One region of the Brevibacillus sp. AF8 genome, then DNA from elsewhere that is predicted to be linked to it. Evidence: riboswitches for the same ligand, from Rfam matches in the RefSeq annotation. Region 1 holds a riboswitch; each other region holds the start of a gene.
What was found. Region 1 has a riboswitch for S-adenosylmethionine ahead of metK (methionine adenosyltransferase). Riboswitches for the same ligand answer to the same signal wherever they lie in the genome.
Positions count from the first base shown of each region.

Region 2: another riboswitch for S-adenosylmethionine. It lies ahead of KB186_RS19085 (homocysteine synthase); the one in region 1 lies ahead of metK (methionine adenosyltransferase).
Region 3: another riboswitch for S-adenosylmethionine. It lies ahead of KB186_RS14185 (pyridoxal phosphate-dependent aminotransferase); the one in region 1 lies ahead of metK (methionine adenosyltransferase).
Region 4: another riboswitch for S-adenosylmethionine. It lies ahead of KB186_RS07200 (homoserine dehydrogenase); the one in region 1 lies ahead of metK (methionine adenosyltransferase).

Region 1 is NZ_JAGQDN010000025.1:83,081-88,665, forward strand. It holds gene KB186_RS24800 (sensor histidine kinase) at 1-841, opposite strand, end outside; gene KB186_RS24805 (polysaccharide deacetylase family protein) at 838-1,854, opposite strand; gene metK (methionine adenosyltransferase) at 2,006-3,211, opposite strand; SAM riboswitch class I at 3,345-3,446, opposite strand; gene KB186_RS24815 (S8 family peptidase) at 3,508-5,585, opposite strand, start outside.
Region 2 is NZ_JAGQDN010000015.1:111,937-117,521, forward strand. It holds gene KB186_RS19075 (MFS transporter) at 1-25, opposite strand, end outside; gene KB186_RS19080 (ArsR/SmtB family transcription factor) at 22-1,071, opposite strand; gene KB186_RS19085 (homocysteine synthase) at 1,225-2,529, opposite strand; SAM riboswitch class I at 2,619-2,725, opposite strand; gene KB186_RS19090 (rhodanese-like domain-containing protein) at 3,037-3,348, shown strand; gene KB186_RS19095 (SCO family protein) at 3,430-4,056, shown strand; gene KB186_RS19100 (YqzG/YhdC family protein) at 4,053-4,391, opposite strand; gene KB186_RS19105 (hypothetical protein) at 4,495-5,265, shown strand; gene rnjA (ribonuclease J1) at 5,364-5,585, shown strand, end outside.
Region 3 is NZ_JAGQDN010000009.1:140,019-145,603, reverse strand. It holds gene KB186_RS14200 (alpha/beta fold hydrolase) at 88-906, shown strand; gene KB186_RS14195 (aminotransferase-like domain-containing protein) at 961-2,169, opposite strand; gene KB186_RS14190 (hypothetical protein) at 2,360-2,830, opposite strand; gene KB186_RS14185 (pyridoxal phosphate-dependent aminotransferase) at 2,985-4,166, opposite strand; SAM riboswitch class I at 4,250-4,364, opposite strand; gene KB186_RS14180 (MFS transporter) at 4,425-5,585, opposite strand, start outside.
Region 4 is NZ_JAGQDN010000003.1:183,855-189,439, forward strand. It holds gene KB186_RS07190 (VOC family protein) at 1-184, opposite strand, end outside; gene KB186_RS07195 (CapA family protein) at 263-1,432, shown strand; gene KB186_RS07200 (homoserine dehydrogenase) at 1,495-2,760, opposite strand; SAM riboswitch class I at 2,848-2,959, opposite strand; SAM riboswitch class I at 3,024-3,130, opposite strand; gene KB186_RS07205 (hypothetical protein) at 3,226-3,363, opposite strand; cobalamin riboswitch at 3,520-3,725, opposite strand; gene KB186_RS07210 (DinB family protein) at 3,751-4,314, opposite strand; gene KB186_RS07215 (cyclase family protein) at 4,332-4,973, opposite strand; gene KB186_RS07220 (Gfo/Idh/MocA family protein) at 4,995-5,585, opposite strand, start outside.

The DNA.
Region 1 (5,585 bases):
GAGGCTCCACACCAAATACTACCAGATCGATGGAAGACTGAATACGCTCTTCGCACGTTTGAATATATTTTTGCAAGGTAGGTACTAGCCCTAAGTCATCTAATGCCATTGGCCGCAAATCAAAAATAATACGTCGAACATCTGCCAAGCTCAAGCGTACCATTTCTTTCAGCTCGTGAAGTTCCATTTGCGCTTCCAAAATGCGCTCGTTTTTCAACATGCGCTCTACAATTTCCGAACGCAACACGACATTCGCCATCGATTGAGCTGGACCGTCGTGAATCTCGCGCGCGACACGCTTGCGCTCTTCTTCTTGAGCCTGGATGACCTTTAGGCCCATCAACTGATGCTGCTTAGCCGATTCCAGCGCCTCACCTATCTTGCTTAAGTCACCCGTCAAGTAACCAAGCACGACGCCCATTTGAGAAACCAGCTTTTCCGCACGGACGATGGTTTCTTCCAAGGTACGCAGCTGACGCTCCAAATCATTTCTTCTGCGCTTCAAATTGTTTTCCCGCTCGCGGTAAATGGACAGTTCTACCTGAATTCGGCTCGCCTCTTCATACGCAACCCGGATATCCTCCTCCGTGTACATATGAAAATTACGACTGACCAGCACGAGCTTGTTGCGCGATTTGCGATACGCCAGTTCAAGCGCATCAACTTTTTGAATTACTTTGGAAATCTCTTGTCGAAGTTCATGTAAATCAAACTTCAATGAGTTGCCATGCTGTCTGGCGTTTTCAGCTATATCAAATATTTGGGTTTTACTCGTTTCTACGGTTTCAATCGTTCGCTTGATCACCCCGTCCAGCACGCTGATGTCTATCGCTTTGTTCATGATTGCTCTCCTTCAAACTCTTTTTTAGCCTTCGTGAACAACTGTTGGAGGTGCTCTTCTTCTACATCTCGCAGTCCCATGTCATTGCGCGGAATGGCAAACGGATCTGTTCCTTGTTTAACGAATCCACGATTGGATGTAAATACATAGCGATAGCCAGCTTGACGAGCTGTCTCCAGTACGATTGGACTTGTGAAGCCAAACGGCAAGGAGATAACTTCGATCTCTTGCTTCATCCATTCGCTTAAACTGACGCGAGATATACTAAAATCCACATAGAGGCGGTCTCTGTACTCTTTCTCGTCCTCTAAACGATGCAAGTCCTTCAGATAGACCGGAGCTGTTTCTGGGCCAAGATCGCCCCACTCATTTCGTTCTTCCTCTTCATGCAGACTGTACGTATGGGACCCGATCGTAACCAGTCCCGAATGAATCATTTCGTTAACTTGTTGACGCGTAAGTGGTGGCGTCATATTCTCCCGTTTTCGGTCAGCTACATCTCTTAAGCGCCCCGCAATCGCGAAGTTCACTGAAGGGTAGCCGTATGTACGTAAGATCGGAAATGCTTCTTTGTAGTAACTCTCATACCCATCGTCAAACGTAATCAAAACAGCATTCTCAGTCGGTAAGGTACCCGTCTCCATAAATCGCAGGAACTCCTCCAACGAAATCGGATTCAGGTCGTTATCATGCAAAAATTTCATGTGTCGGGCAAATTGATCAGGAGCTATGACATACCGCTGATTCGATTGATCCGTGACATGATGGTACGTCAAAACCACAACCTGATTGTTATACCACTTTTTCGTTTGAACCGCTGCTTCTTCAATTGGTGTGACGTTTGGCTCAGCATTTTTTGTCTCACTTATGCTTATAGACGTATCCACTTGGGGAAAAGGTTGCACTTCTTGTTTATTCTTTTTTTCCAGAAAAGATTCGCCTAACAACCCAATAGCCACTGCAAAAAACAAAAAAGTAAGAAACACGATCAGGAAGAGCCTTCTGTTCGGCAAAAAAACCCCTCCTCTACTTCCTCACTAGGAGATTCGACACAGTCCTACAAATTCCTGTGCAACAATTGACCCAATAATTGGATGACTTTGCACCTAACATGAAAAAGAGCCCAGTAGCAATACCAGGCTCTTTTTATGTCATTCAGCAATATTACAGTTGAGCAGCCTCTTGCTTCAGAACTTCTGCTTTGTCTGTTTGCTCCCAAGGAACATTCAGGTCATTGCGTCCGAAGTGGCCATATGCAGCTGTTTGTTTGTAGATAGGACGACGCAGGTCGAGTTGCTTGATGATACCAGCAGGACGCAGGTCGAAGTGTTTGCGAACCAATTTCACCAGAGCTTCTTCGGAAATAGTACCTGTACCGAAAGTATCTACTGCGATGGAAACTGGCTGTGCTACACCAATTGCGTAAGCAACTTGTACTTCGCATTTGTCTGCGAGGCCAGCAGCCACAATGTTTTTCGCTACATAACGAGCTGCGTAAGCACCGGAACGGTCAACTTTTGTTGGATCTTTACCGGAGAACGCACCGCCGCCATGACGAGCATAACCGCCGTAAGTATCTACGATGATTTTGCGGCCAGTCAAGCCAGCATCCCCTTGTGGTCCGCCAATTACGAAACGGCCAGTTGGGTTGATGAAGTATTTGGTTTCAGCGTCCAACAGTTCAGCTGGAACAACTGGTTTGATTACGTGTTCAACCAGATCTTGCTTGATTTGCTCCAAAGTTGTTTCAGGAGCATGTTGGGTAGAGATAACGATTGTATCGATGCGAACTGGTTTGTCGCCATCGTACTCAACGGTTACTTGTGTTTTTCCGTCAGGACGGAGGTAAGCAAGTGTTCCGTTTTTACGCACTTCAGTCAGACGACGAGCCAATTGGTGGGACATGCTGATCGGAAGTGGCATCAGCTCAGGTGTTTCATTGCAAGCAAAACCAAACATCAAACCTTGGTCACCAGCACCAATAGCTTCGATCTCAGCGTCAGTCATTTTGCCTTCGCGCGCTTCCAACGCTTGGTCTACACCAAGTGCAATGTCAGCGGACTGCTCGCCAATTGCAGTAATAACACCGCAAGTGTCAGCGTCAAAACCGAATTTCGCACGGTCATAACCGATTTCACGAATGGTTTCACGAACGAGCTTTTGGATATCCACATAAGTGTTTGTAGTGATTTCACCTGCTACGAGAACCAAACCAGTAGTTACGGAAGTTTCGCAAGCTACGCGAGCGTTAGGATCTTTGGACAGGATCGCATCCAAGATGGAGTCGGAAATTTGGTCACAAATTTTATCCGGATGTCCTTCAGTTACAGATTCGGATGTAAACAGACGACGACCTTTTTGCAAAGCCATGAGAAAATACCTCCTTTGACCTCATACAAATAGTGTGGTAGCCGAGTCAGGATTTTATCTACGTAAACGCAAATAAAAAACCTTTTCCATTTTTTAGGAGGAAAAGGTTTGAGCGTTTTTTGCTTCCTTCATCCTCTTATCGGCCAGAACAGATGTCCGTTCTGCTGGTTAGCACCGCTCTAGATCGGTTGCCGGGCTTCATAGGGCCAGTCCCTCCGCCTGCTCTGGATAAGAGTATCCATTACGGATAATAGAATAATTGTTTTTTTCAGAGATGTCAATAGGAAAAATTTTACTTATAGTTGATAGGCCTTGGAAAGTACCACTACTACCTCGGCACGAGTTGCCCTTCCATTCGGTTTAAAGGAAGAACCGTACCCATTAACCCAATTTCTTGATGTCAAAGCCTCAATAGCAGGAGAAGCCCAGTGACTCGTTGGCACATCCTGATAATTGGAAGTACCACGGTTATACATCAACACATTACGTGCTCGCGCGATCATTACCGCCATCTCTGCACGCGATATCGGCTGATCCGGCTTCATTTCATTCTTCGGATACCCTTTCAAAATTCCCAATTGGTAGGCTACACCCAGGTTGTGATACGCCCAGTGCCGCTTTGGCATATCCCGGAAGGTCGTTTTTCCTGTATAGGTAGTCGCTACCTTGGAACCGGTCGCACGCATCGATTTAAGCAGCATGGTCGCAAACTCTGCACGGGTCACTGCCTGATTCGGCTTGAACGACGCATCATTAAATCCATTTACAATATCGCGTGAGCTGAGTCTGACGATCTCTGAGCGCGCCCAGTGGTCCGAAATATCGCGATAGCCGGCTATCAATTTTTGCTGCGTCACCGTGAGTCGGTACGATTCATATTTGAACGAAGTACCGCTATTAAGGCGCACATAATATTTTCCTGGCTGCAGACGCAAACCGATAATATCGTTTCCTCGATTAGACAGCTCCGCTACCTCATTCGTCGAAGCAATCGCATAGTTCATGTTTCGATCGCTGTAGAGCGCGAAACGAAAGCCGCTATCGACAGGAATGTATGGCGCTCGGAACGTCACATACGATTCACTATTCACAGTAAATTGGAACCAGTCGGAATCAGTAGCTGTCGGTATCGTCCCTGACATCACTGTCCCCCCGCTTAGCGGAGACGCTTTTTGGTAGGTGTCATTCGGCTCATTAAAATCTTTTTTTACTGGCGTGTATCCCAGATCCAGCTGATATTCGCCATTCACCGCATTGCGATTGTACTCACTCACACGGATGTAATACTTGCCTGGTGACACTTCTTTTTGAACGCGCTCTGTCGGATTATCTTTTGTTCCATTATCGTAGTTAGGGTCCCAGACAACCATCTTTTTTCCGACCTCTTGTTTACCGATACTCAGCAATAGATCGACACGCTTGTTATCAGGACTAACGGAGACATCCAAATGCCCGTATTCACGAACATAGTAGGAGAACCAATCCTGATCCCCTTCATCGTGAAAATTGCCTGTTACACTGATTTGGTTGCCTACGAGCGGCCTTGCCGTCTCTTGCGTATCGTTCGGTTCGTTACGGTCCGGATTGATGGTAAACTTACTCGTCAACACGTAAGTAAAAGCGTTGTTGACCCCTCCGTTACGCATTAACCGGATATTCATTTTTCCCGCTTTAACTGGGACCGTTATCGTATCCCCATTCCCGAAGTACTGCGTAATCGGCGGACGATTCTCTGGGTAAAAAGTAGCTGCCATCGCTGAAGAAATACCGGAAGTCACTGATGCTGTGAAGCTGACCTTCCCATCGTAAGGGATGTCCATCTTCAGCCAGTCTATCGTGTCTTTTGGTCCCAAATTTCCACGTATCTGAGACTCGATCGGGAACGCCTTAGCTGAGTAGGTCTGATTATTCGGCTCTAAAAAGTCATAGGATAAAGGCGTTCGAACTGCCTTGTCGACATTTAACAACCCGTAGCCCGTTTTCCGGTCCCATCCCTTTTCCCCTAAGTCGGTAGCCGTTTGATAAAGCAATTGTCTTACATCAAATGGACTTAGTTTGGGATGACGAGCTAGTATGAGCGCCGCTGCCCCCGCAACTTGTGGTGCCGCTGCTGAAGTCCCGCTAAAAGAACCGTATTTCCCCCCTAGCTTGGTCGTATAAACATTGAAACCAGGCGCTACCAGGTTAAGCTCAGGTCCCGTATTGCTTTGATACAGCACTTCATTGTTACTCCTCACAGCCCCTACCGCTATCACCGTGGGATAGGCTGCCGGAAAAGCCACTCGGCTACTCTCATTGCCACTAGCTGCAATCAGAACAGCTCCGCTTCTTTCCGCTCGTTGCACAGCATTCGCCAGCTCCTTGGAGTAGGACA
Region 2 (5,585 bases), on a different contig from region 1:
AGGCTTGTACCGCGGTTTGGTTCATGGGTTGCTCCTGTCCAGGAAGTCATCCCACATCAGGGGAAGCTTGTCCAGTGTATGACGGCGTAGTCTGTAACGGGAGCCTGCTTGTTCAACGAGATGGGCAGACCGCAGCATGGACAGGTGATGGTGCACGGTCGATTTCGCCATGGAGAGTTGATCGGTTATCTCTTGCAGACTCAGGTCCTTTTCCGCCAGCAATTTGACCATGCGTAGCCTGTGCTCGTCTCCGAGTGCTTTTAAGGCTTGCACCAGTGAAGGGGGTGGCTGATAAGGATCTACAGCATCGTGCAAATTTTCGTCGGCCACAGGGTAATAAAAAATTTTCGTCCCGACAGCATCGGCCTGTACGGTCCACGGGCGATAGATCGCTTGTGGAATCAGCAGGACGCGTGTCACGGCAGGCTCAGGGAGGTAGTTCGAACCCGTCGCATACTCTACCAAGGCTTCCGGGGTGAGCTTTCCTAGCTTGTTTTGCTTTTGCGACCAATCCCGTTCTAGCATGCGAACGATTTCTTCCTCATGCGGCTTGATGTGAGTGGTATACCAGCCTTCCATCAATTGGAGAATATGGCCCCGCAGCTCTTCTGCATCAACGGAAGTAATATGGCCGATATACGATTCAAAAAAGAGGTGCGCACGGCACGCTTCCTGCAAAGCGGCGCAATCATCTTCGCTTCCTTGTGCAGCCTTCCGCCGTGCTTCCTGCATATTTTCACCGAGATAAGGGAGGGCTTCGTATCGGAGCTGTTCTGTTGAGAGCTCTCTGACATACGAGAGAAAGGAATCCAGATCAGCGAAAGGGCAAAGATCGAGCAGTTGCAAAAGCGTCTTCCACGTGTTGTGCTCCTTCGCATATTCAACCTCTTGCCGTACAGAAGGTGATAGCTCGTCCAACAGTTGGCGCCAGTAGGCAGGAGGGTGTTCCATCGTGTGATGCAATTGATCGTAGGTAGCGGCAGCGATTCCCAGGGCAGCTTCGAATAAAGGAGAATACGAAAGCTCAACCCGGTAGGTCGTTCGTTCACTGCCAATGTTCAAAATCTTCATGTGATCATCCTTCCAAAATTTGTGCATGATTGTATTTTATAAATACCGAATGTTAAATTCAATCTTTTTCGAACGAAAATAGAAAAGGAAAAGAAGAATCACAAAATCTCTATCCAAAGAGATGACGTGATTCTTCTTTCTGTAAAGGTATGGTTAACCTACCGTGGATAATTGCAACGCACGCTGCAGGGCTTGCTCCAAATCGGAAATGATATCGTCAATGGATTCTGTGCCGACGGAGAGGCGAATAAGTCCCGGGGTCACTCCGGCTGCTGCCTGCTCTTCTTCCGTCATCTGCTGATGTGTTGTGCTGGCTGGGTGAATGATGAGTGACTTGGAGTCTCCGACATTTGCGAGATGAGAGAACAGCTTCACTGACTCGATCAATGTTTTTCCTGCCTCAACGCCGCCGCGAATGCCAAAGGTCAGAATCGCGCCAGCACCTTTTGGCAAATATTTTTGTGCCAATTCACGCTGGGAGTCTGACTCCAATCCCGGATAACTCACCCACTCTACGGCAGAGTGATTGGCGAGAAACTGGGCTACTGCCAAGGCGTTTTGGCTATGCCGCTCGATGCGCAGATGCAGAGTTTCTAATCCTTGCAGGAACAAGAAGGAGTTGATCGGGGCGACTGCTGCTCCGATATCGCGCTGGAGCTGAACACGGGCCTTGATAATATAGGCAAGCGGACCGACTGCTTCTGTATAGACGACGCCATGATAGCTAGGGTCTGGTGTAGTCAGACCTGGGAATTTTCCGTTGTTCCAGTCGAATTTTCCAGAGTCTACAATGATACCGCCAATTGCCGTTCCGTGGCCGCCGATGAATTTGGTGGTGGAGTGCACGACGATATCGGCCCCGTGCTCAAAAGGACGGCACAAAATCGGAGTTGCAAAGGTGTTGTCCACGATCAAAGGCACGCCATTTTCGTGAGCAATATGGGCGATCGCCTCGATATCAGCGACATCAATGCGCGGGTTTCCGATTGTCTCGCAAAACACGGCTTTTGTCTTTTCATTGATATAGGACCGGAAATTTTCCGGATTGGATTGATCTGCAAAATGAACCTTGATTCCAAGGCGGGGAAGCGTGTGGGCGAACAGGTTGTAGGTACCGCCGTAGAGGCTGCTGGAAGCGACGATCTCGTCTCCTGCATGCGCAATATTTAAGATCGCGAATGTGATGGCAGCTTGCCCGGATGCGGTTGCGAGTGCGCCAACACCACCTTCAAGTAAGGCAACGCGCTTCTCAAACACATCCTGCGTGGGATTCATGATACGTGTATAGATGTTCCCAAACTCTTTTAAGCCAAACAGGTTGGCTGCATGCTCCGTATCGCGGAAAACATAGGAGGTCGTCTGATAGATCGGAACAGCACGCGAGCCTGTTACAGGGTCAACCTCCTGTCCACCGTGTACCGCAAGTGTTTCTGGCTTCCATTGTTGTTGGTCGGACATGTCCATCTCTCCTTTTACTATGGGGAATCGGCAAATAAAAAAACGGAGCATTCTCCTGAGAAGAAGAAGCTCCATCATGCACGGGCTTTTGTTCATCTCTCAGAATCACTGGATTCTGCAGGAATTGGCACCATGCAGCTAGTCTGCTGGTTGCCGGGCTTCGTAGGGCCTGTCCCTCCACCGCTCTTGATGAAAACAATTGTTGTCGTAATTGTATGAAAATAAAGCCTTGCTGTCAACGATAAATATACAGTTATCGGGGAGGTTTTTATGTATATATGAATGAAGGTGGTTCACTCATGCCATTAATTTGTAACGGTTTTGTCTCAAGCTGTTCACATCCCGTGTGGCTATTGCCGCAGCGAAATAGGAGATAATGGTAGAAAATGGGGAGTATGGATGCATGGTGAAGCCAAGTGCTCTTCGCGTTAGAAAAGTAAAAAAGCGTGTGATATCATGGAGGTGGTTACAACTGATCTGATTGTACATATAGGAGGATAAATAGCGATGAGCCATGGAGTAAAGGAAATTACACCACAAGAGCTGTTGGAAAAGCTGGAAGCCAAAGAGGAACTGCAAGTCATTGATGTACGTGAAGTGGAAGAGTGGAATGCAGGTCACATTAAAGAGGCAAAGCTGATCCCGCTCGGCTTTTTGCCACATCGCATTGATGAATTGGATAAGAACATTCCGATTGTGATGGTTTGCCGCAGTGGTGCCAGAAGCAATACAGCAACAGAGTATTTGAGTGCACAAGGATACGACGTGGCAAATATGGTTGGCGGCATGCTCGCATGGCCAGGTGAAGTGGAACAGTAAGACGTGATAGAAACAGTGTGAATGCCTCCCGTATGTAATCAGGAGGCATCACGCATGGGACAAGCAGGGAGGTAGCAACCCGTGAGTGAAGGAGCACAATTGCAGCAGGAATCTGCAATGAAAAAACATTGGTTTCCTGTGTTAGCTGGTATTATCCTTTTGGCTATCATCGGAGTATTTGGTTATAATTACATGACAGAAGAGAAGATCGAAGTGTTGAAGCCGATCGCGGACTTCACCTTGGACAACAGTGACGGAACAACCTACACATTTCATTCAAGTGCTGGCAAGGTACGATTGGTAGAGTTTATGTTTACCAAGTGCCCGGATATTTGTCCGGCGACTACGTTCAACATGGCCAAGCTGCAAGATCAGCTGAAGGAAAAGGGACTGTTCGGAGACAAAGTGGAGTTTGTTTCCATTTCTTTTGACCCTGATAACGATACGCCGGAAGTCTTGCAGGAGTATGCAGCCAAGTTCAAGGCAGATCAGAGTGGCTGGAAGTTCCTGCGTGGGGACGCTCAGGCTGTAGAGAAAGTGACGAAGGATTTTGGTCTGATGGTCATTAAGGAGCCAGATGGTTCTTATTCACATACGGCTCGCATGTTCCTGGTGGATGGAGATGGAAACATGCGTCGCGCGTACGGGATGGCAGCCAACATGGAACTGGATGTCATGATGAAAGAGATGGTACAGCTCGCTGACTAGCGGGTCTCCTCATAGGAGATGTTTACGACTTCTTCTGTCTGATTCACGAATTCAATATGAACGAGTAACGCCCACCTGCGATTGCTTTCTTGAAGCAAGAGCTTAAACGTCTCTTCCGACGTGGTGGGCGTTTTTTGTTTTCGTCCGACATGCAGGTAATCCACAATTTGAGCGCTTGGATATCGCTTCATCGTTTCCTGCATTGCGAGTCTGCCCCATTTTGCATAGGAAGGCTGGGCGTAGGTAGGGACCGTCTGAAAGATGAAGAGGAAAAGTACGATAGAGAGAAGGGGCATCATGTTCCGATAGCGAAATAGGCGACGAGTGGTTTGCACTTGCTGATCCCTCTCCTTTTCGAAATGGCTTGCCATGTATTTTGAAGACTTTTCGGAATATGATTCGTAGAAAATAATGACAATGAAGTGCGGGAGGTATTCGATGCATTACTTGCTCATTCCCTTATTTGGCGTTCCTGTGTTAGTGGGGGTTCTTGCGGCGATTTTCCAAAAGCCTCCTTTCTGGAAAAAATGGGGGCTCACGATTGCTTCAGCGGTATTGATTTACGGGGGCTGCTTCGCCGCGAATGTATATTGGCAAATGAAGTATGGCATTCCGGTGCTGCCCACGGAGGCCGACTTGGAGGTATTTTTCTATTTTTGTATCCTGTTGGTGTTTGTTTGTATCCTCCTGTATATTGGCTTTTTGATCACGATGAGAAAACAGTTTTGGAAGATGAACCTCGTTTTTCTATGCACAGCTTTTGGTTTGTTTAGCTTTTTTGCTGCTGCCTTTTTAGGGATGGGTCCCTTTTTGAAGAAAGCGGAGTACGTTATCATCGTACAAAAAGCAAAAGACCAGTGGAAAGAGGCGAAGATGGACAATGAGAAGCCCATTGACCTCGCCCTCGTATACAGCAGACAAGAGTGTACGAAAAATTGTGCCGGGTATCCTTATTCAAGCCTCATTCTGGTACGGAATCAGTCTGACCAGCCGTTGGAGATCGATTTGAAGCTGCGATTGAAAAACAAAAGCGGCGCCGTATTAAAAGAAGTCGAGGCCGTACCACTACAACTCTCTTCAGGAGAAATTACGGAGGTATGGACGGGCGATTCTTATGCGAAGCACGACTTCTGGGCGAGAGCTAGTGTCGTTACCGATGAACGAGTTACCGATTTGGAGTATCAGTATTCGATTATTGACCGAAGATGAATGTGTGGAATAGACAAGACTGGGTGAAACGAACGTCTTACGTTGTGATATAATAAGAATGGCATGCTTGGTTCGGATTCCCATAATCATGCACGACGATGTTAGGAGGAAAGAGTTTGAGCGACGTTAAGATTTTCGCGATGGGCGGCCTCGGCGAGATCGGAAAAAATATGTACTGCGTCGAGTATGAGGACGAAATCATCATCATTGACTGCGGGGTGAAATTCCCCGAGAACGAAATGTTCGGTATCGATCTGGTTATCCCGGATGTTTCCTATTTAGTGGACAACCAGCATAAGATCAAAGCACTTTTGTTAACG
Region 3 (5,585 bases), on a different contig from region 1:
TTGAAATATGCAGCAGATTGCTTATAATAAGAACATGCGTTCCGAACTTTCCAAACAATCTGACACAAATTCGTTGGGGGGCTTTTTATGAGATGCAAGGTCAATGGCGTCAACCTTTATTATGAGGAGATCGGAAGTGGTTTCCCTGTCGTAATGATTCACGGCTTTTCACTTGATCACCGCTGCATGACAGGCTGTCTGGAACCCATTTTTGAGAAACGTCCGGGATACCGACGACTTTACATAGATCTACCGGGAATGGGACAAACGGAAAACTACGAACATATCCACACCACGGACGATATTCTGGAGGTTGTGCTCGCGTTCATCGATCAGCTCATTCCAGGTGAGCCCTTTTTCATTGCAGGTGAATCATACGGCGGATATCTTACACGAGCAGTTATCGAGAAGCGCCGGAAGCAAGTAAAGGGTGCCCTTTTCATCTGTCCAAATGTCATTCCAGACAAAGATAAACGCACACTGCCAGATAAACCTCTTCTCGTACAGGAGCCTTCCCTCTGGGAGGAGTTGAGTGAGACGGAACGGGCGGAGTTTGAGTCGATGGCGGTAGTCGCTACTGATTATACGTGGAATCGCTATCGAAAAGAGATTATCGATGGCTACATGCTGTCTGACCCTTCTTTCCTCACGAAAATCAGACAAGCGTATGGCGTGTCCTTCCCATTAGATACGGCCCCCTTCCCCCATCCGAGCCTTTTTCTTGTCGGCAAACAAGATCATTCTGTCGGTTATCGCGATATTTGGGATATCATCGAAGGCTACCCGCGCTCTACCTTTGCCGCTCTCGATTGTGCCGGCCACAATTTGCAGATCGAGCAGCCGCTTCTGTTTACAGAGCTTGTGAATGAATGGCTGGATCGTGCAGAAAGAGAGATCTCCCTGTAAACATGCATAAAAAAGACAACCAGCTCAAGGAGAATGGTTGTCTTTTTGCTTCCATTAAACATTTGTCACCAGTGATTCGCTGTAGGCGTGAAATGCTTTGCCCAGTCGTGAAATCGCAAGCTCCGTGTCTTCCCGGTTCAAAAGCGTATAGTTCAAGCGCATCGTATTGAGATGCGGCTCAGCTGCATAAAACGGCTTCCCTGGCACGAATGCCACGCCTTCCTGTACGGATTGGGCCAGCAGCTTCTCTGCATCGAAGTGCTCAGGCAGATTCACCCAGAGGAACATCCCGCCTCTTGGTTTTTCCCACTGTACGCCCTCCCAGTTTTGCGCAATCAAAAGCTCATGCATCCATTCCATGCGCGCCTTGTAGGACTCGCGGATTTTCTCAATGTGGCGCTCCAGATCAAAGCGGGACAACAGCTCATACAGCGCGTACTGGTCGATTGTGCTCGACTGCAAATCCACTGCTTGCTTCGCCTTCACCATCATTTGAATCACGCGGGTATCTCCAATGGCCCATCCGGTACGCAAGCCTGGCGCGACAATTTTGGAGAAGGTACTAGTGTACACCACACAGGAATCGGTCGGATGCTCATCCAGTGAGAAAATCGAACGGTACGGAGCTTCCCCATCGAATTGGATCTCTCCATATGGATCGTCTTCCAGGATGAGAATGTTTTGCGCCTTGCATTGACGAAGCAAGCCTAGACGACGTTCAAGGCTCCATACCTTTCCTGTTGGGTTGGCAAAGGTAGGAATGACATACACCATTTTCGGGCGATACTGGGCAATTTTTTTCGCCAGATCGTCCAAATCCATCCCATTGGCATCACCGTCTACGGGAATCGCTTTGATTCCCCGGAATTGGAACAGCTGAACGGCTGCCAAATAGGTAGGGTTTTCGACGAGAACGACATCGCCTTCGTCTAAATATACACGGCACAACAAGTCAACTGCTTGCTGAGAGCCAGTAGTGATGATCATATTATCTGCACCGACGTTCATATGCTTTTGCTTCATACGGGATGCAATCCACTCACGAAGCGGCAAGTATCCATCGGTCAATCCGTACTGAAGAGCTTTTGCCCCTTGTTCGAATGCGCGATTAAACGCTTCGCGCATCTCTGCGATTGGAAAAGAATCCTCTGCTGGCAGTCCACCTGCGAGCGAGAGCACTTGATTGCCTTGAGTCAGCTTCAAGATTTCCCGGACAGCCGAGGAGGATAGTGCTTCAACAGATTTTGAAAACGAGTACTCCATCTTCCGTTCCCCCTTGATTTTGCTTATCCTTGTTTTATCACTGTCAACAGCGTAAGTCCAATCCTTGCTAGCTATGAGCAGATAGGTTTTGACTATGTCGAGCGGTTGTTCAACCATTAGTCTTGACACACTCCATGCAAAAAACCCCTCCTCGTATCAAACGAAAAGGGGTCCATATGTATCGCTATATCTAGGCGATGCGGAACACACGTGGTTTTTCTGTATGTGGGAGGAAAGAGAGGTCGACATGATTGGACGCTTCTTCCATACCGATATCGCTTGCCAACAGCAATGCCTCTTCCTGGAAGGTCGGCGTACAGCTACCTTCATTCAGCTCACAGAGTCGCTTCAATCGCTTCAGTCTCTCTGCTGATTTTTCTATTCTCATGCATTCGTTCGTCAGCTCACATACGTTGACGTGACGAGCATCAGCGATCATGCTAATATCATTCACATGGACAATCAGTCTTTTGCCTTCTTCTGTAACAAATCCGATCGAGCAAAAATGCGCACCTGACATTTCCAAACGAGTGAGAACAGCATTGGCGTAAACTTCTCCCGTCCGCAAGCGAATCTGGCCTGCTTCAATGGCTCCGCCGATTTTTCTCTCGTTGGCGATCACCGTATACATATCCGTGTAACCGTTAATCTGATAGCGCATGGTACCCTCCCGCTCTCGCTGAGACTAATTATCATTAACAACAATGACATCGTATAATGAAAATCATTATCTGTCAATAATGAGAATGATTTTTATTCTAAAAGGAAAAAGCCACACTCCATTTATACGGTAGTGTGGCCAAATTGCCTCGCTTTTATTTTGTTTTCGTAAATAACCCCAGCCGCTCAATCCGCTGGACCGCTTCCGCAAGACGCTCTTCGTTGGATAACAAAGCCGCTCGCACATAGCCCTCACCTGTGGGGCCAAAGCCATTTCCCGGCGCTACGACGACATGCGCTTTTTCCAAAAGCAGGTCAGAGAACTCCACGGATGTGAAGCCGCTTGGAACAGGAAGCCAAGCAAAAAACGAACCTTGAGATGGTGGCGCCTGCCAGCCAATCCGATGCAGATTGGAATACAAGGCATTACGGCGGCTTTCGTAGACAGCGACGAGATCGCGGACGCACTGCTGCGAATCCGTCATCGCTTTGGCTGCTGCCATCTGTACCGCTCCGAACAGGCTGACGAAGTAATGGTCCTGAATGAGGTTAATCAGACGAACCAGCTCGCGATTTCCTACCATGGCACCCACACGCCAACCTGCCATATTGTACGTTTTGGACAAGGTATAAAATTCTACGCCTACTTCTTTTGCACCCGGAACCTGCATGAAGCTGACCGGCTTTTTCCCGTCATAGCTAATCGCCCCGTAAGCGAAGTCGTGGCAGACGACGATTTCATGTTTTCGGGCAAAACGAATAGTTTCTTCATAAAACTCAAGTGGTGCGTTGACTGCTGTCGGATTGTTCGGATAGTTGAGAAACATCAGTTTCGCTCGATCCAAATCAGCTTGGGAGAGCTGGCTGTAGTCGGGCAAGAAATCATTTTCCGCCTTCAACGGCATCATGGCCATCCGTCCGCCTACGACCGCAACCCCCGACCAATAATCCGGATAGCCTGGGTCTGGAACTAGTGCAACATCGCCTGCGTTCATGAGGACTTGGCAAATCTCTACGAGTCCGGTTTTGCTACCGAACAAAATCGCTACTTCTTCCTCTGGATCGAGGTCCACATCAAATTCTTGCTTATACCAATGAGCCACTGCCTGCTTCAGTTCCACGCGTCCCTGAAAAGGCGGATATTTGTGATGGAGTGGTTGTGCCGCTTGCATCTGTAATTCTTCAATAATGTGCGGCGGTGTCGGCAAATCGGGATTGCCCTGCCCCAGGTTAATGACGTCATGGCCTTGCGCAATGACCTTGTTTACTTTTGCCACCAGGGTCGCAAAAAACTGGGTAGGGAGTCGATCAATCATATCGGAGGGTTGAATGCGCATCTTTGTTCCATTCCTTTCTTGGGCCCAATACAGTAAAACCCCCTTTTTCCATACAGAAAAAGGGGGAGATCAGCTTGGTCACGTCCTTATCTGTCAGGAAAAAATCCTGCTGGAATTGGCACAGCATCTGTCCATCACATGGAACAGATCCGCTGCCGGGCTTCATAGGGCCAGTCCCTCCACCTCTCTGAATAAGTCAAACACACGGAATATACTGTTTTTTCGTCTATATCATACTACTTGAGCACGTAAACCGTGTCAAGATGCTTGGTTCTGTACCGGCATTTGATGCCTTCTTTTCTGAAAAGAGCTGTGGAAGGCAAAGAAGGCGACAGACAACAAACACAAGCCTGCCATCACGAACAATAGTCCCTGCGCGTGAATGGATTGGAAAATGAATGCGCCAAGCAGTGGACCGAGCATCCGCCCAGCCGATCCAGTCCCTGCAATCAGCCCTTGGATAAAGCCTTCTCGTCCCTCAGGCGTAAATTGTGCAGCTACTGCCGGCACCGCTGGCCACACGAGCATTTCGCCCAGCGTCATGATGAACATGCCTGCCACAAAGCCTGCATAAACCGTTGACTGAGACAAAATCAACATCGACAAGGCAAAAATATAAGCGCCCAAGAGCATTTGTGCTTTTAGCGTACGAGCAAAGCGTCGAATGACCCACGCAATCAATGGCTGACCAAACAGGATCAAACCGCCGTTCAGCGTCCACAACAGACTGTATTGACGGAGGGAAATGCCCAGGGTTTGCATATAGGTCGACAGCACCGTCGTCCATTGGACATAGACAATCCAGCTAATTAACAGCCCCCCGCATAATAGCAGCAATGCGCCCCATACCACTTTTGTCTCTTGTTGTGGTTGTCGCAGCACATCACCAGCTACTTGCTCAGGCATGCTTTGTCCAGTCGTCGCGTTTTCGCGTTGTTGTTCCACCATTTTTAGCTGACGCGGCAAAATGAGCATGAACATCGCGAGGACGATCACTTGAGAGATGGCATTACCGAAAAACGTCCAGGCAAACGATACACTTGCCAAGAAGCCGCCCAATGCAGACCCGGCAGCTACCCCCACATTGAGGGAGACATAAATCAGATTGATTCCTTTACGTCCTCCGTCCGGCCATAAAACGACGGCCAATGCATTCATCACAGGAGAAAGTGTCCCGTAAAACAGTCCATTCAACAGAAGCAAGACAACATAAATCGTAAAATCTTGCGTTACACCTAATCCGATCGAAATCAGGATAACACCGATGGAACCTACAATAATAGTGCGCATTTTGCCCCAGCGGTCAAACATCATCCCGCCAACAATACTTCCGATCAAAAATGCGCCTTGATTTAAAAGCAACAAGAAGCCGGCTACAGTCAGCGGCTTTCCGAGATGATTGTGAATATAGATCGTGAC
Region 4 (5,585 bases), on a different contig from region 1:
CCTGGTGTTCAACCGCCAAAAATTCAACATAAGAAAGCCCGAAATAACTAAGGCTATTCCATGTCCCCCAAGACGCATGACGCCCTCCAGCTACCGCATGAAAACCCGCTTGGCAAAATTGTTCCGCTGCTTCCTGTGGAGTCCGATGTACAAAATGAACCAAATGATCAAAAGTTAATCGCACCTTTTTTCGCCCCTTTTTCGTATTACTTATAGGATATCAAACTTCATTTATGTAAGGATAGAAAGACAAGGGGGAAAAATGAACGAGAACAGATCAAGCCGGATACATGCTCGGCGCAAGCGCTCACGCAGAAAATGGGTACGTATGGGAAAGAACACGCTCCTATTTAGCTTGTTGGCCATCTTCGTCGTCGGAACCTACTACCTATTCCAAATTGCCATGGATGGAGAACATGCCAACCCGAACACACAGCCTACTCCTGACAATACCGCGAACCAAAAGACTTCTGTGCAGCTCACCTTTGTCGGTGACATCATGATGTCAGGAAATGTTGAGAAAACCTTACTCGCAAACAGCTATGACTACCCATATAAACATGTAAGCTCGCTCTTTTTGCAAGATGATATCACCATTGCCAATTTGGAGACGCCTATCACCGTCACAGGTGTTGCCGCTCAAAACAAGGAGTATGTCTACAAATCATCGCCACTTGCTGTTCCTGCCATGAAAAACGCGGGGATTGATGTGGTGAATCTCGCCAATAACCACTCCATGGACCAAGGGGTTCCAGGATTGTTGGATACTTTTGACGCTTTGGACGAAAACCGGATTGAATACGTCGGCGCCGGTAAAGATGCCAGCCGTGCCTATTCACCTGTATTCATAGAAAAGAACGGCATCAAGATCGCGATTCTCGGCTTCAGCAGGGTCATTCCCGAAACGAGCTGGTTTGCAGGAGATTCCCAGCCAGGTATGGCCGCTTCCTATGATCCTACACTGGCAGTGAAAGCGATCCAGGATGCGAACAGCCAAGCTGATCTCGTCGTGGTGATTGCACACTGGGGCAAGGAACGCTCCGACTATCCTGTCGATCATCAAAAAGAGCTGTCCCGTGCCTACATCGATGCTGGTGCAGATTTGATTGTCGGCGGTCATCCCCACGTACTTCAAGGCTTTGAACGATACAACGACAAATGGATTGCGTACAGTCTTGGCAATTTCATTTTTACACGGTCAAACGAACCCAAGACTTGGGAAACGATGGTCCTGCAAGCAAGCTGTACGAAAAGCGGCGATTGTGAACTGACGATGCTTCCGTTTCACGCAGAATTGGGACAAGCCGTACCCATGAATGAAAGCAATGGCGCTGCCCTGCTAAAACGCATCGAATCCATTTCTGAGAGTGTCGACATTCAAAGTGACGGGCGTGTGCAGCCACGTGCTAAAGCAGTGGAGACTGCCCCCTGACAAAAGAAGCCGTGTTTCCAGATACCTAGAAATACGGCTTTTCTTCATATGATTCCTCTTCCTTACGCAGATTCAAGAACAGGGAAGCAGCGCACTTCTAAGCCAAAATCATTTTTCAACAAAGACTCATGCTCTTCACTGATTCCTGTCACGATCAAGCCTGCGCGCAAGACGCCACCCAAATCGAATTGGACTTTTAGCTTATGTACGTTCACTCCTGCCTGCTGAAGGAAATGCAAGACTCGGTCTGGCGTCGCAGTATGACATGAGCCCTCAAGATAACACAGGACGTGTTCTGCCGAGTCCGATGTAGCTCCAGCTTTGTCAGCCGTTTTTTCTTTCCAGGTAGGATGCGGCGTGAATGGCTGTGTCAATAAATAGGCCAAATCCTCCACGACTGCACTTGCTGTAGGAAGCTCTCCCGCCCCTCTTCCTGTAAACAGCAAGTCTCCCACGATGTTGCCGGATAGCTGGACAGCATTAAATGCGTCGTGGATTTGCGCCAACGGATGGCTCAGCGGAAGCATGGTTGGTTCAACAGATAGGCGAATTCCTTTCTCAGCTTGATAGGCCTGTGCGATCAGCTTGATCCGATACCCCAGCTCGCTTGCAATCCGAATGTGACCTGCTGACAAATCTGCAATTCCTTTACGAACAACATCCGCTAAAGGCAGCGATTCTCCGTAAACAAGCTGTGCCAAGATATACAATTTGTACATAGCATCGAAGCCTTCTACATCCGAACGAGGGTCTGCTTCCGCATAGCCCAGCTCCTGCGCTTGCTTGAGCACCTCCTGATATGAGAGCTGCTCTGCTTCCATTTTCGTCAAGATGAAGTTCGTTGTTCCGTTGAGAATACCGCGAACACCTTGGATATCATTCGTGCGAAGGAACTGCCTCAGCACACTCAAGATCGGGATGCCCCCTGCCACACTCGCTTCATAGGCAAGATGCACTTGATGCTGATTTGCCAAATCGACTAGCTCTGTTCCTTTTTTCGCCAGGAGCTCTTTGTTGGCAGTTACCACATGGCAGCCCTTTTTGATCAAAGCACGAACGTAGTCATAGGTAGGTTCTACACCACCCATGACCTCCACCACGATATCCACATCGCTTCTCAATACATCCTCAAAATCTGTTGTCAATAAAGCCGGGTCGACATGAACCGCCCGCTCTTTTTCCGAGTCACGCACCAATGCCTTGACGATTTCAATTCGTTTACCCAGACGAGTAGCCAGCTTCTCCTGTTGCGAGCGAATCGTTTTGATTACGCCTCCACCCACTGTCCCCAATCCCAATAATCCTACGCGTACCACTTCTGCACTCATTCTAACCACCCCATACCCCGAATTTTGGATAAAAAGAAAAAGCCATCTTCGATAAGAAGAAGGCTTGTAAGTAGCTAATGCTCCCCCTCCTTATCTCCCAGGACGTATATGTCCTGCAGGAATTGGCACCTTGTCACAAAATATGCGTGACGGTTGCCGGGCTTCATCGGGCCAGTCCCTCCACCTCTCTGGATAAAGAAAATATGAAATTAAAAAACCTTCTTCGCTAAGAAGAAGGTTCATCTACCAATGGAGTAACCCGCTTCTTATCTTTCGAGACGAAACGTCTCGCAGGAATTGGCACCTTGTCGCTATATGCAACGGTTGCCGGGCTTCATCGGGCCAGACCCTCCACCTCTCTGGATAAGAACCATTTATGCTGTTGAGCTTTATTCTAAGAAATTCCAAGGCAAGCGTCAACAAAATTCTTTCTTTTCTGATTGCAAGCTGATTTTGGCAAAGCTTTCAGTTGTAGGTGAACAGGCTTTCTACCTCTTCCATACTGCAGCAAGTGCAATGAAACACGCCCTCGTGGCAGTCCTCAGGCAGCTCCTTTTCCTCAACATATCCGCACCATTGGCAAATAAAAACTTGAATCATCATACGCCCTCCTCTTCTTTTATCCTGCCCAAAATAAAAAAAGCATTTTCCGCTCGACCGTGACGATCGTTAGAAAATGCCAGAAAAGGAGGGACGTACTTGTCCACTCGCTGTTTTTCGCAAGCCATCTCTAACACCTCCCTATCTCCCGTAGGTCTATCAGTGTTGTCGAAACAGGCAGGTCTCCTGACTATGGGTTCATCGTCTAGCGTCGCCTTCCCCGTCTATTTGGATAGACCAGTGGCTTGTTGGACGCTGACTCCCCTCTTACAGTGGCGGGACCGTGTCGGATTTGCACCGAGCTTCCCTATTATCCTTGGGGCGAATTGGTAACGCCCTAAGGAACCTGTTTCCACCTATGAAATTGTCTTTTCTTGCTACTCTCCTCAGTTATTTTTCCGTGTATTGCGAACCTTGTTCGTGGGCCAGTTGCCATTCCTTCCCCAAATACCGCTCTTTCAAAATGGTAGTGTGGTGAGCTTCATGTCCAGCAATCACGTAGGCCAATGTCTTTGCAGATAGTTTGTTTCCGTTGGCAAGTCCTGTACGCGTCCATGCTTCCGGAGAGATTCCGCGGACCTGCGCGATGGTGGAAGCACGAACAGCCTTGTACTCTTCCAATAAATCTGAGAGGTCTCTTAGTTGAAAGCCCCCGTGTTCAACAAAAGCATTCTCATCAAAACCGACGAGGGGTGTCTGATCTCCTCTCGCAATTCTCAACAAGCGATAGCTCATGATGCGTTCTGTATCGATGAGATGACCCAAAACCTCTTTTACCGTCCATTTGCCTGGTGCATACCGATAATCAATTTGCTCGGGCGCAAGTGAGGAAAATAATGCGACTTGCCTCTCTCCTTGTTGTGTGAGGATCGTTTGCAGCTCCCCCTCCGGTACAAGTCCAATATAATAGTCAAAATAAGCAGCGTATTCATCCCGCTCTGGTCGTCTGAGCATACGTTTCCCACTCCTCGTCATTCAGTTTCGATAGACAAATTGCTATGTAAACCTTCAAACAATAGGACCCTTGCCGGGGCTGCATCGGTGCCAATCAGCTTGAGTGGGGCAGCTACCAGAAAGTACTCGCCTGGTGGGACCTCTGCTAGCCGCAAGCCTTCTATGACAATGACTCCCGCTGCAAACAGCTTTTTATGTGTGGGGTGACCCTCCTGGCTACGTTCGATTCCAAGTGCATCAGTGCCAATGCCCCGCACCCCCAGCTCACTTACATATTCTGCACCTTCCTCTGACAGAAAGATGAATTCAAAAGAGAACGCCTCTTCAAAAGAGTTTTTCGTTTTAAACAGGACAAAATCTCCTCGCGCAAGATCGAATCTCTCCAAGTCAGCGCGTGTGATCCTGTCTTCTACCGCTGTGAGATCGAGAACCTTGCAATTGCCAACTAGCTTCTCCAAGGAAATACTCTCAAATGTATCGCCAGCATTCACCATGTGCAGGGGAGCATCCACATGGGTACCCGTGTGAAGGTCCATATCGATTCTCGATTCGGTTACATACCCACTGGTAGCCGTATGTATTTTCGGCTGCTTTTCCGGCTTGTTTTTATATACCGTCATTCCTTCGTACACGGTGGCGGTTACATCATACATTTTCATCCCAAACCCACTCCCCTTTGCCTACTGTTTTTTTCGATCCGCTGGAAAAGCAATGCCCATCTGTCTTCTCGCTTCATCCATGACCTGCATGGCCATTTTGGAAACTTCATGCGAATTCGTTGCGGATTGTCTGGCCCCAATCCTTGCCAAGCGCAAGAATTCTCTTATTTCATAGTGCATAGTCTTCGGGGTCTGTGGCCTTGTTACTTGCTCGATTCGTCCGTCCCTGTAACGAATGTCCACTTCTTTGAGATGGTTGATTCGATCGATTACCATCGTGGCGTCCTCCCCTTGAATTTCTGCTGGCTGATAGGAGGTCGTAATTTTCGAGTAGCTAATGATGGCATCCATCTGGCGATATTTCAACAGCATACTGCCTTCTCCATCCACGCCAGAATCAAGCACAATTCCTCCTGCTTTGACGTCGTCTGGTCTGCCAAAAAGGATGAGTAACGGATATAGACAATAGATACCGATGTCCATCAAGGCTCCGTTTGAAAAAGCAGGATCAAAAGCACGTAAAACCTTCCCTTCGCGGTAGGCGTCATAGCGCGAAGAATATTGGCAATTGCTCGCAATAAAACGTCGTATTTTTCCCAGCTTGTGAAGGTT